One region of the Streptomyces sp. ITFR-6 genome, then DNA from elsewhere that is predicted to be linked to it. Evidence: riboswitches for the same ligand, from Rfam matches in the RefSeq annotation. Region 1 holds a riboswitch; each other region holds the start of a gene.
The links. Region 1 has a riboswitch for thiamine pyrophosphate ahead of RLT59_RS09140 (thiamine ABC transporter substrate-binding protein). Riboswitches for the same ligand answer to the same signal wherever they lie in the genome.
Positions count from the first base shown of each region.

Region 2: another riboswitch for thiamine pyrophosphate. It lies ahead of RLT59_RS02935 (purine-cytosine permease family protein); the one in region 1 lies ahead of RLT59_RS09140 (thiamine ABC transporter substrate-binding protein).
Region 3: another riboswitch for thiamine pyrophosphate. It lies ahead of thiC (phosphomethylpyrimidine synthase ThiC); the one in region 1 lies ahead of RLT59_RS09140 (thiamine ABC transporter substrate-binding protein).
Region 4: another riboswitch for thiamine pyrophosphate. It lies ahead of thiO (glycine oxidase ThiO); the one in region 1 lies ahead of RLT59_RS09140 (thiamine ABC transporter substrate-binding protein).

Region 1 covers NZ_CP134612.1:2,072,962-2,075,154, forward strand. Annotated here, with positions in the region: gene RLT59_RS09140 (thiamine ABC transporter substrate-binding protein) at 29-1,132, opposite strand; TPP riboswitch at 1,215-1,331, opposite strand; gene rlmN (dual-specificity RNA methyltransferase RlmN) at 1,373-2,193, opposite strand, start outside.
Region 2 covers NZ_CP134612.1:681,313-683,505, forward strand. Annotated here, with positions in the region: gene RLT59_RS02925 (nucleotide triphosphate diphosphatase NUDT15) at 1-230, shown strand, start outside; gene RLT59_RS02930 (FBP domain-containing protein) at 280-774, shown strand; TPP riboswitch at 882-976, shown strand; gene RLT59_RS02935 (purine-cytosine permease family protein) at 967-2,193, shown strand, end outside.
Region 3 covers NZ_CP134612.1:4,050,958-4,053,150, forward strand. Annotated here, with positions in the region: gene thiC (phosphomethylpyrimidine synthase ThiC) at 1-1,335, opposite strand, end outside; TPP riboswitch at 1,328-1,461, opposite strand; gene RLT59_RS18300 (YibE/F family protein) at 1,532-2,193, shown strand, end outside.
Region 4 covers NZ_CP134612.1:6,435,378-6,437,570, reverse strand. Annotated here, with positions in the region: gene RLT59_RS29285 (NAD(P)/FAD-dependent oxidoreductase) at 1-554, opposite strand, end outside; TPP riboswitch at 667-779, shown strand; gene thiO (glycine oxidase ThiO) at 771-1,955, shown strand; gene thiS (sulfur carrier protein ThiS) at 1,952-2,170, shown strand; gene RLT59_RS29270 (thiazole synthase) at 2,173-2,193, shown strand, end outside.

The DNA of each region.
Region 1 (2,193 bases):
GCGCCCGGTCCGCGTACGGGGGGCTTCGCTACTTCACTACGAGCGAGGACCATGACTGGACCCACTGCTCACGGTTCTTGGCGATCGCGTCCGGGGCGACGGTCGCGGGCTTGTCCGAGGTGGCCCCGAACTCGGTGAAGAGTTCAGGCACCTTCGCACTCTTGGTGACCGGGCTGACGAACATGTTGAGCGGCATATCCTCCTGGAACTTCTTCCCGATCATGAAGTCCAGCAGGGCCTTGCCGCCCTCCTCGTTCTTCGCGCCGTCGAGCAGACCGGCGAACTCGATCTGCCGGAAGCACGTCCCGGTGGCGACCCCGGTCGGGGCGGTCTTGGGCTTCGGGTCCGCGTACAGCACCTCGACGGGCGGGCTGGAGGCGTAACTGACCACGAGCGGCCGGTCGGCCTTGGCCTTCTTGCCTCCCGCGGAGCCGGAGAACTCCTCGTTGTAGGCCTGCTCCCAGCCGTCGACGACCTTGACGCCGTTGCTCTTCAGCTTCTTCCAGTAGTCCTGGTAGCCGTCCTCGCCGTAGGTGGCGATGCTGCCGAGGAGGAAGCCGAGGCCGGGCGAGGAGGTCGCGGCGTTCTCGGTGACGAGGAGGTTTCTGTACGCGGGCTTCGCCAGGTCCTCGAAGGTCTTCGGCGGCGCGAGCTTCTTGTCGGCGAAGTACTTCTTGTCGTAGTTCACGCAGATGTCGCCGGTGTCGACCGGAGTGACCCGGTGCTTCTCGGCGTCCAGCTGGACATCGGACGCGACCTGGCCGAGGCCCTTGGCGGCGTACGGCGTGAAGAGGCCGTTGTCGAGGGCGCGCGAGAGCAGGGTGTTGTCGACGCCGAAGAACACGTCACCGCGCGGTGATCCCTTGGTCAGGATCTCCTGGTTGAGGGCGGCGCCCGCGTCACCGCTCTTCAGCACCTTGACGGTGTAGCCGGTCTCCCGGGTGAACTCCTTCAGCACGCCCTTGGACGCGTTGAAGGAGTCGTGGCTGACGAGCGTGACGGTCTTGGAGCCGGTGCCCTTGGTACCGGACGAGCCGGACGAAGCGTCGTCCGAGCTGCCGCAGCCGACGAGCGCGGTCGCGCCGATCGCGGCGGCGACGGCCGCCACCGCGACCTTGTTGGTGGTGCTCATGTGATTCCTCCTGGAGATGACCAGGAAGAGACGCGGCCCTGCCCGCGCCGGTGGAGAACCGGAAGCGGGCAGGGCGCAACAGCTTGAGTAAGGTCCGAACTTCCTACCCGGAATGACCCGGGCGAGGTTCAGAGGGTCTGCGGCCAACCTGTCCTCGGTGCCGCACTCTCAGCGCTGTGGCGCTCCCCTGTCGGAATATGAAGTTGATTTCACGCCCAGGCTACACGGCCGGTTCCGGCCTCAGCGCTCGGACGCCGCGAGCTGCCCGCAGGCCCCGTCGATCTCCTGGCCCCGGGTGTCCCGCACGGTCACCGGCACCCCGTGGGCGGCGATGGCCTCGACGAACGCCTTCTCGTCCTCGGGCCGCGAGGCGGTCCACTTCGAGCCCGGTGTCGGGTTCAGCGGGATCAGGTTGACGTGTACCCGCTTGCCCTTGAGGAGCCGGCCGAGCCGGTCACCGCGCCAGGCCTGGTCGTTGATGTCACGGATCAGCGCGTACTCGATGGAGATGCGGCGGCCGGACTTCTCCGCGTACTCCCAGGCCGCGTCCAGCACCTCGCGCACCTTCCACCGGGTGTTCACGGGGACGAGGGTGTCGCGCAGCTCGTCGTCCGGGGCGTGCAGCGAGACGGCGAGACGGCACTTGAAGCCCTCGTCCGCGAAGCGCAGCATCGCCGGCACCAGGCCGACGGTGGAGACGGTTATGCCGCGCTGCGACAGCCCAAGCCCGTCGGGCTCCGGGTCGGTCAGCCGGCGGATGGCGCCGACCACGCGGTTGTAGTTGGCGAGCGGCTCGCCCATGCCCATGAAGACGATGTTGGAGAGCCGCGCCGGACCTCCGGGGACCTCGCCGTCGCGCAGCGCCCGCATGCCGTCCACGATCTGGTGGACGATCTCCGCGGTGGAGAGGTTGCGGTCGAGACCGGCCTGCCCGGTGGCGCAGAACGGGCAGTTCATCCCGCAGCCGGCCTGCGAGGAGATGCACATCGTGACGCGCTCGGGGTAGCGCATCAGGACGGACTCGACCAGCGTCCCGTCGTGCAGCTTCCACAGGGTCTTGC
Region 2 (2,193 bases), 1.4 Mb from region 1:
TCAACCGGGTGACGATGGCCGCCCTGGTCACCGTGGAGTCGGGCAGCCCGCAGGTGACCGAACCCCATCTGATCAGTGCCTGGCGGTGGACCCGGCCCGAGGAACTGCCGACGCCGCTGTTCGACCCCTCGGCGCAGATCCTCGCGGCCTGGCGCCCCGATCTCGGCATCGAGCACCCGCCCGCCCACCGGCTGGCCGTACTGCCCGAGGGTTCACAGGTGAACCCCTAATTCATTATTCATTTGCCTAGGGGTCGTAGGCACAGTTAGCGTCGATGTCATGAAAGCCGTGACCGAGCAGGACATCCGCACATCGTTCGTCAACTGCTCCAAGGGGGAGGCCAAGCGTCTGCCGCTCCCGCGCGATTTCGAGGAGCTGCCGTGGGAGGATCTGGACTTCCTCGGCTGGCGTGACCTGTCCGCTCCCGGGCGCAGCTACATCGTCACCGAGTACGACGGCCGGACGGCGGGCATCACGCTCCGCTTCCCCTCCCAGCAGCGCGGCTTCCTGCACCGGAGCATGTGCTCGCTCTGTCTGACCACACACCCCGGCAGCGGGGTCTCCCTGATGACCGCCCGCAAGACCGGGCAGTCCGGGCGCGAGGGCAATTCGGTCGGCCTGTACATGTGCACCGACCTGGCCTGTTCGCTCTACGTCCGGGGGAAGAAGGCCGTCCCCTCCGGCGCCCGGTTCAAGGAGTCGCTGACGGTGGAGGAACAGATCGCCCGCACCTCGGCCAACCTCACCGCGTTCGTGGCCAAGCTCTTCAGCTGAACCGGGGACCGGCCGGGCCCTGTCGGCCTGCCGGAACTCCGGCGTGATCGGGTGCGCACCGCCTCCCGTCGCGCTCCGCGCACACGCACCCGGCTATCCTGGCCGCCACACCGGACACGGGGTGCCCCGCACAGGGGCTGAGAACACACCCGTCGAACCTGAACCAGTTAGCACTGGCGGAGGGATGTCTTCATGTCATTGCCGTATGCCCAGGACGAGCGCGCGGCCACGGACCCGCGGCCCGCGTTCGACGGGCGGATGCCCACCGCCCCCGGCGATCTGCGCGTCGAGGCGCACGGGATAGCGCCCGTCCCCGAGGACCGCCGCTACGGCGGGCCCGGCCGGCTGTTCACCGTCTGGTTCGCCCCCAACCTGACCATGACCGGGGTCTTCACCGGCACCGTCGGGATCGCGCTGGGCCTGGACTTCGCCACGGCGCTCACCGCCGTCGTGCTCGGCACCCTCGTGGGCGCCGTGCCCACCGCGTATCTGGGCACCTGGGGCAGTCAGACAGGTGCCGGGCAACTCCCGCTCGCCCGGCTGGCGTTCGGCCGGGGTGTGGTGCTGCCGGGCACGCTCCAGTGGCTGTCGTCCATCGCCTGGGACGCGCTGATCGGGCTGTTCGGCGGGGAGGCGCTGGCCCAGTTGTGCGGCTGGCCCTTCTGGCTGGGAGTGCTGGTCATGATGGCGGCCCAGGGCGCGCTCGGCGTCCTGGGATACGAGGTGATCCACCGGCTCCAGACCGTGATGACCTTCGTCCTGGCCGCCGCCTTCGCGGTACTCGCCACGAAGCTCCTGGACGGGGTGCACCCCGCCGCGACCGGCAGCGCGCACGGCGCGGACCGGGCGGGCGCGTTCGTCCTGACGTGCACCATCGCCCTGAGCCTGGCACTGTCCTGGGCGCCGTACGCCAGCGACTTCAGCCGCTATCTGCCGCGCACCACGTCGCGGCCCCGGATGTTCTGGTGCACGCTGCTCGGCATCAGCGTCTCGTTCGTGGCGGTCCAGACGCTCGGCCTGTGGGGTGCGTCCGTCTTCACCGACCAGACCGCGCACGGCATCGACACCCTGCTGGGCGGGGGCGCGCTCGGAGCGTTCGGGCTGCTTGCCGTGGCGCTCGCCGCGCTGTGCAGCAACGCCATGAACGACTACAGCGGATCGCTGGCACTGCAGACCATGGGCGTCCGCCTGCCGCGCCCCGTCGCCGCCGCACTGGCCGCCGCCCTCGGCTTCCCGCTCGTCCTGTGGATGCACGCGGCAGACACCACGGCCCGCTTCCAGAACGTGCTGCTGCTCGTCGGCTACTGGATCCCCGGGTTCGTCGCGATCGTGGCCGTCGACTGGATCGTCCGGGCCAGGGCCCGCGGCGGCTCCCCCGTCGACCTGGCCGCCGAGAGCGCCCGCCCCCAGCCGTGGTGG
Region 3 (2,193 bases), 2.0 Mb from region 1:
GTCGTACGCCGGAGCGACATCCGTGGTCAGCGGGCCGAGGGTATAGAACGGCGCCTCCTCGCAGATCTCCTGCTGGAGGTCGATGTTCTCCTTGATCTTGTGCATCGGGACGTGCCCCGGACCCTCGATCATCGTCTGGACGCCGAACCGCTTGGCTACGGTGTTCAGTTCGCCGAGCGTGCGCAGCTCGGCGAACTGCGCCTCGTCGTTGGCGTCCGCGATCGATCCGGGGCGCAGCCCGTCGCCCAGCGAGTACGTCACGTCGTACGAGGCGAGAATCGCGCAGAGCTCCTCGAAGTGCTCGTACAGGAACGACTCCTTGTGGTGCGCGAGGCACCACGCGGCCATGATCGAGCCGCCCCGGGAGACGATGCCGGTCTTGCGACGGGCCGTCAGCGGCACATACGGGAGGCGCACGCCCGCGTGGACCGTCATGTAGTCGACGCCCTGCTCGGCCTGCTCGATGACGGTGTCCTTGTAGATCTCCCAGGTCAGCTCCTCCGCCCTGCCGTCGACCTTTTCGAGTGCCTGGTAGAGGGGCACGGTGCCGATCGGTACCGGGGAGTTGCGAAGTACCCACTCACGGGTGGTGTGGATGTTGCGGCCGGTGGAAAGGTCCATGACCGTGTCCGCGCCCCACTTGGTCGCCCAGGTCATCTTGTCCACCTCCTCCTCGATGGAGGACGTCACCGCGGAGTTGCCGATATTGGCGTTCACCTTCACCAGGAACCGCTTACCGATGATCATCGGCTCGATCTCCGGGTGGTTGACGTTGACCGGCAGCACGGCCCGGCCCGCGGCGATCTCTCCGCGCACCACCTCGGGCGTGACGTTCTCCCGGATCGCCACGTACTCCATCTCCGGGGTGATCTCGCCGCGCCGGGCGTACCCGAGCTGGGTCACCGGGCTCCCGTCCCGGCTGCGCCTCGGCTGGCGCGGGCGGCCGGGGAAGACCGCGTCCAGATTGCGCAGCCCTCCGCGCGGCGAGGTGTGCTTGATCCCGTCGTCCTCGGGGCGGGCGGCCCGGCCCGCGTACTCCTCGGTGTCGCCGCGGGCGATGATCCAGTTCTCCCGCAGCGGCGTGAGTCCGCGGCGGACATCGGTGTCGATGGCGGGATCGGTGTACGGCCCCGACGTGTCGTACAGCGTCACGTCCTTGCCGTTGGTGAGGTGCACCTGACGGACCGGCACCCGGAGGTCCGGGCGCGAGCCCTGGACGTACCCCTTGTGCCAGCCGATGGACTTCCTGGCCTTGTCGCTCGGACCGGCCCCGTCGCTCCGACCGCCCTCGTCGTTCTGACTGGAGGCAGGCATGCGTGCATCCGCTGTGGTCATGAGACCTACTCCCTACGCCGGCATTACCCGGTAACAGGTTCGGCGGTCGGCGCAGCTTGTCCCGTACGGATGTACGGAGATCAGCGCCCTCTCAGCCCGGTGCTCCGAGCTCCCGCGTGTGCAAAGGTGCCACCACGCTAACGCCCTCACGGGTGTGCTGAACAGTGGGCCCCGCTCCTCTTGCGATGATCGGCCGGTGACGTCTCCCCATATCGTTCCCGAGCAGCCGTCCCCTCAGCACACCCACACTCACGCGCACGGCCCTGCCGCACCCGTGTCCAAGCACCTGCGCAAGGTGATCGCCGCCGTACTGATCCCGTTCGCGGCCGCGGTCGCCGTCGGGCTCGTGGTGCTCTGGCCCGGTGGTGCGCCGGCGCACGAACGAACCGGTGTCGGTTTCGACCGGCAGACCCAGCAGGCGAAGGTGGTGAACGTCGACAAGGTCGACTGCAAGGACGTGAACGCGGCCCAGCTGCCGGTCGAGGGCGAGACCCCGTCGACCAAGGACCCGACGACCGGTGGCGGCGGGGCCGCACCCTGTGAGAAGGCCACGGTCGAGGTCACGAGCGGCAAGGACAAGGGGCGCACCTTCATCGAGGTGGTGCAGCCCGGCGCACCGCGACAGCTGCGGGAGGGGCAGGAAGTGGTGGTCGCGTACGCCCCCGACGCGCCCCATGACCTCCAGTACTCCGTGACGGACGTCAACCGGAAGTTCCCCATGGCGCTGCTGGCCGGGATCTTCGCCGTGGCGGTGGTCGTCGTGGGGAGACTGCGCGGGGTCATGGCACTGGTGGCGCTCGCCCTGTCGTTCGCCGTGCTGACCCTGTTCATCCTTCCGGCCATCCTGCAGGGCTCGAA
Region 4 (2,193 bases), 4.4 Mb from region 1:
GCCTCGACGACGGTGACCTCGCAGCCCGCGGAGCGGGCCGCGGTGGCGAACTCGGCGCCGATCCAGCCCGCACCGACGACCACGACGGTGTGCCCCGCGTCCAGTACGGGCCGCAGCCGCGCCGCGTCGTCCAGGGTGCGCAGCAGATGGACCCCCGGCACCCCCTCCGAGCCGGGCAGCACGACGGGTTCGGCTCCGGTGGCGATGACCAGGACGTCGTAGGGGACGGGCCCCTGCGAGGTGTCCAGTTCGTGGTCGGCGGCGCGCAGGCCTGTGACCTCGCGGCCCAGCCGCAACTCGATGGAGAGTGTCTCGAAGTCGATGTCGAAGGCGGATTCCTCGGCCTTGCCGAGCAGCACCGCCTTGGACAGCGGTGGACGGTCGTAGGGCTGATGGGGTTCGGCACCGATGAGGGTGAGGTCGCCGGTGAAGCCCTGCTCCCGCAGGGCCACCGCCGTCTGCACACCCGCCATGCCCGCACCGACGACGACCACCCGCCGCCCGGCCCGCTCCGACTGCCGCTCCGGCCGCTCTGCCCGCTGCTGCTCGTTCACCCGACCACCTTAATCAACTGACGGGCCGTCAGGAAAGGGGTTCCTCACGGTCCTCGTACCGCCGGCCTCCTGCTTTACCCGCCCAGGGGGGCTGGGTCTAGGGTGACTGACGTAAAAGACTCGCGGGAGCCCGGACGTACCGGGCTGAGAGGGAGGCTGGACGGCCTCCGACCGTACGAACCTGATCCGGGTCATGCCGGCGAAGGGAGGGGCTGGATGCCCACGCCTGTCCACCGCACGAGCGGGTACGAGGTCCTCGTCATCGGGGGCGGCGTCATCGGCCTGGTCACCGCCTGGCGGGCCGCACAACGCGGTCTGGCCGTCGCGGTCGTCGATCCCGATCCGGGTGGCGGGGCCACCCAGGTCGCGGCCGGAATGCTGGCCGCCGTCACCGAACTGCACTACGGCGAGGAAATGCTGCTGGGGCTCAACCTCGCCTCCGCCGCGCGCTATCCGGCGTTCGCGGCCGAGCTGGAGGCGGAGAGCGGTCAGGACATCGGCTTCCGCGCCTGCGGCACCCTGGCCGTCGCGCTGGACACCGACGACCGCGCCCATCTGCGGGAGCTGCACGAGCTGCAGCGCCGCTCCGGGCTGGAGTCGCAGTGGCTCACCGGCCGGGAGTGCCGGCGCCTGGAGCCGATGCTCGCGCCGGGCGTACGCGGCGGACTGCGGGTCGACGGCGACCACCAGGTCGACCCGCGCCGGCTGTCGGCCGCGCTGCTGACGGTGGGCGAGCGGGCCGGGGTCGTCTTCCACCGGCAGCGGGCCGAGCGGCTCTCCGTGGTGCGCGACCGGGCCACCGGGGTGGTACTGGCCGACGGTTCGGAGCTGTCGGCCGATCAGGTCGTGCTCGCCGCCGGCAGCCTCAGCGGCCGGCTCGCGGGGGTGCCTGAGCACGTCCGGCCGCCCGTCCGCCCGGTCAAGGGCCAGGTGCTGCGGCTGACCGTACCCACCGCGTACGCCCCCTTCCTCAGCCGCACCGTCCGAGCCGTGGTCCGGGGCAGCCACCTCTACCTCGTGCCGCGCGAGAACGGCGAACTGGTGGTCGGCGCCACCAGCGAGGAGATGGGCTGGGACACCACCGTCACGGCGGGCGGGGTCTACGAGCTGCTGCGCGACGCCCACGAGCTGGTGCCCGGCATCACCGAGCTGCCGCTCACCGAGACCCGGGCCGGTCTGCGCCCCGCCTCCCCCGACAACGCCCCGCTGCTCGGCCGCACCGCGCTGCCCGGCCTCCACCTCGCCACCGGCCACCACCGCAACGGGGTGCTCCTCACCCCGGTGACCGGGGACGCCATGGCGCGGCTGCTGGCCGAGGGCGAGCTGCCCGAGGTGGCCCGCCCCTTCTCCCCCGGCCGCTTCCCGGCCGCCGCCCCCGTACGACAGGAGCAGCCCGCATGACCGCGCCCACTTCCCTGGCCGTCTCCGTGAACGGCGAGACCGTCGCCGTCGCCGAGGGGACCACCCTGGACGCCCTCGTCGCGACCCTGACCGAGGCGCCCTCCGGGGTCGCGGCGGCGCTGAACGAGACCGTCGTGCCGCGCGGTCGGTGGTCCGCCGCGACGCTCGCGGACGGCGACCGGGTCGAGGTCCTCACCGCGGTCCAGGGAGGCTGACCGTGTCCGACGACCTCTTCACC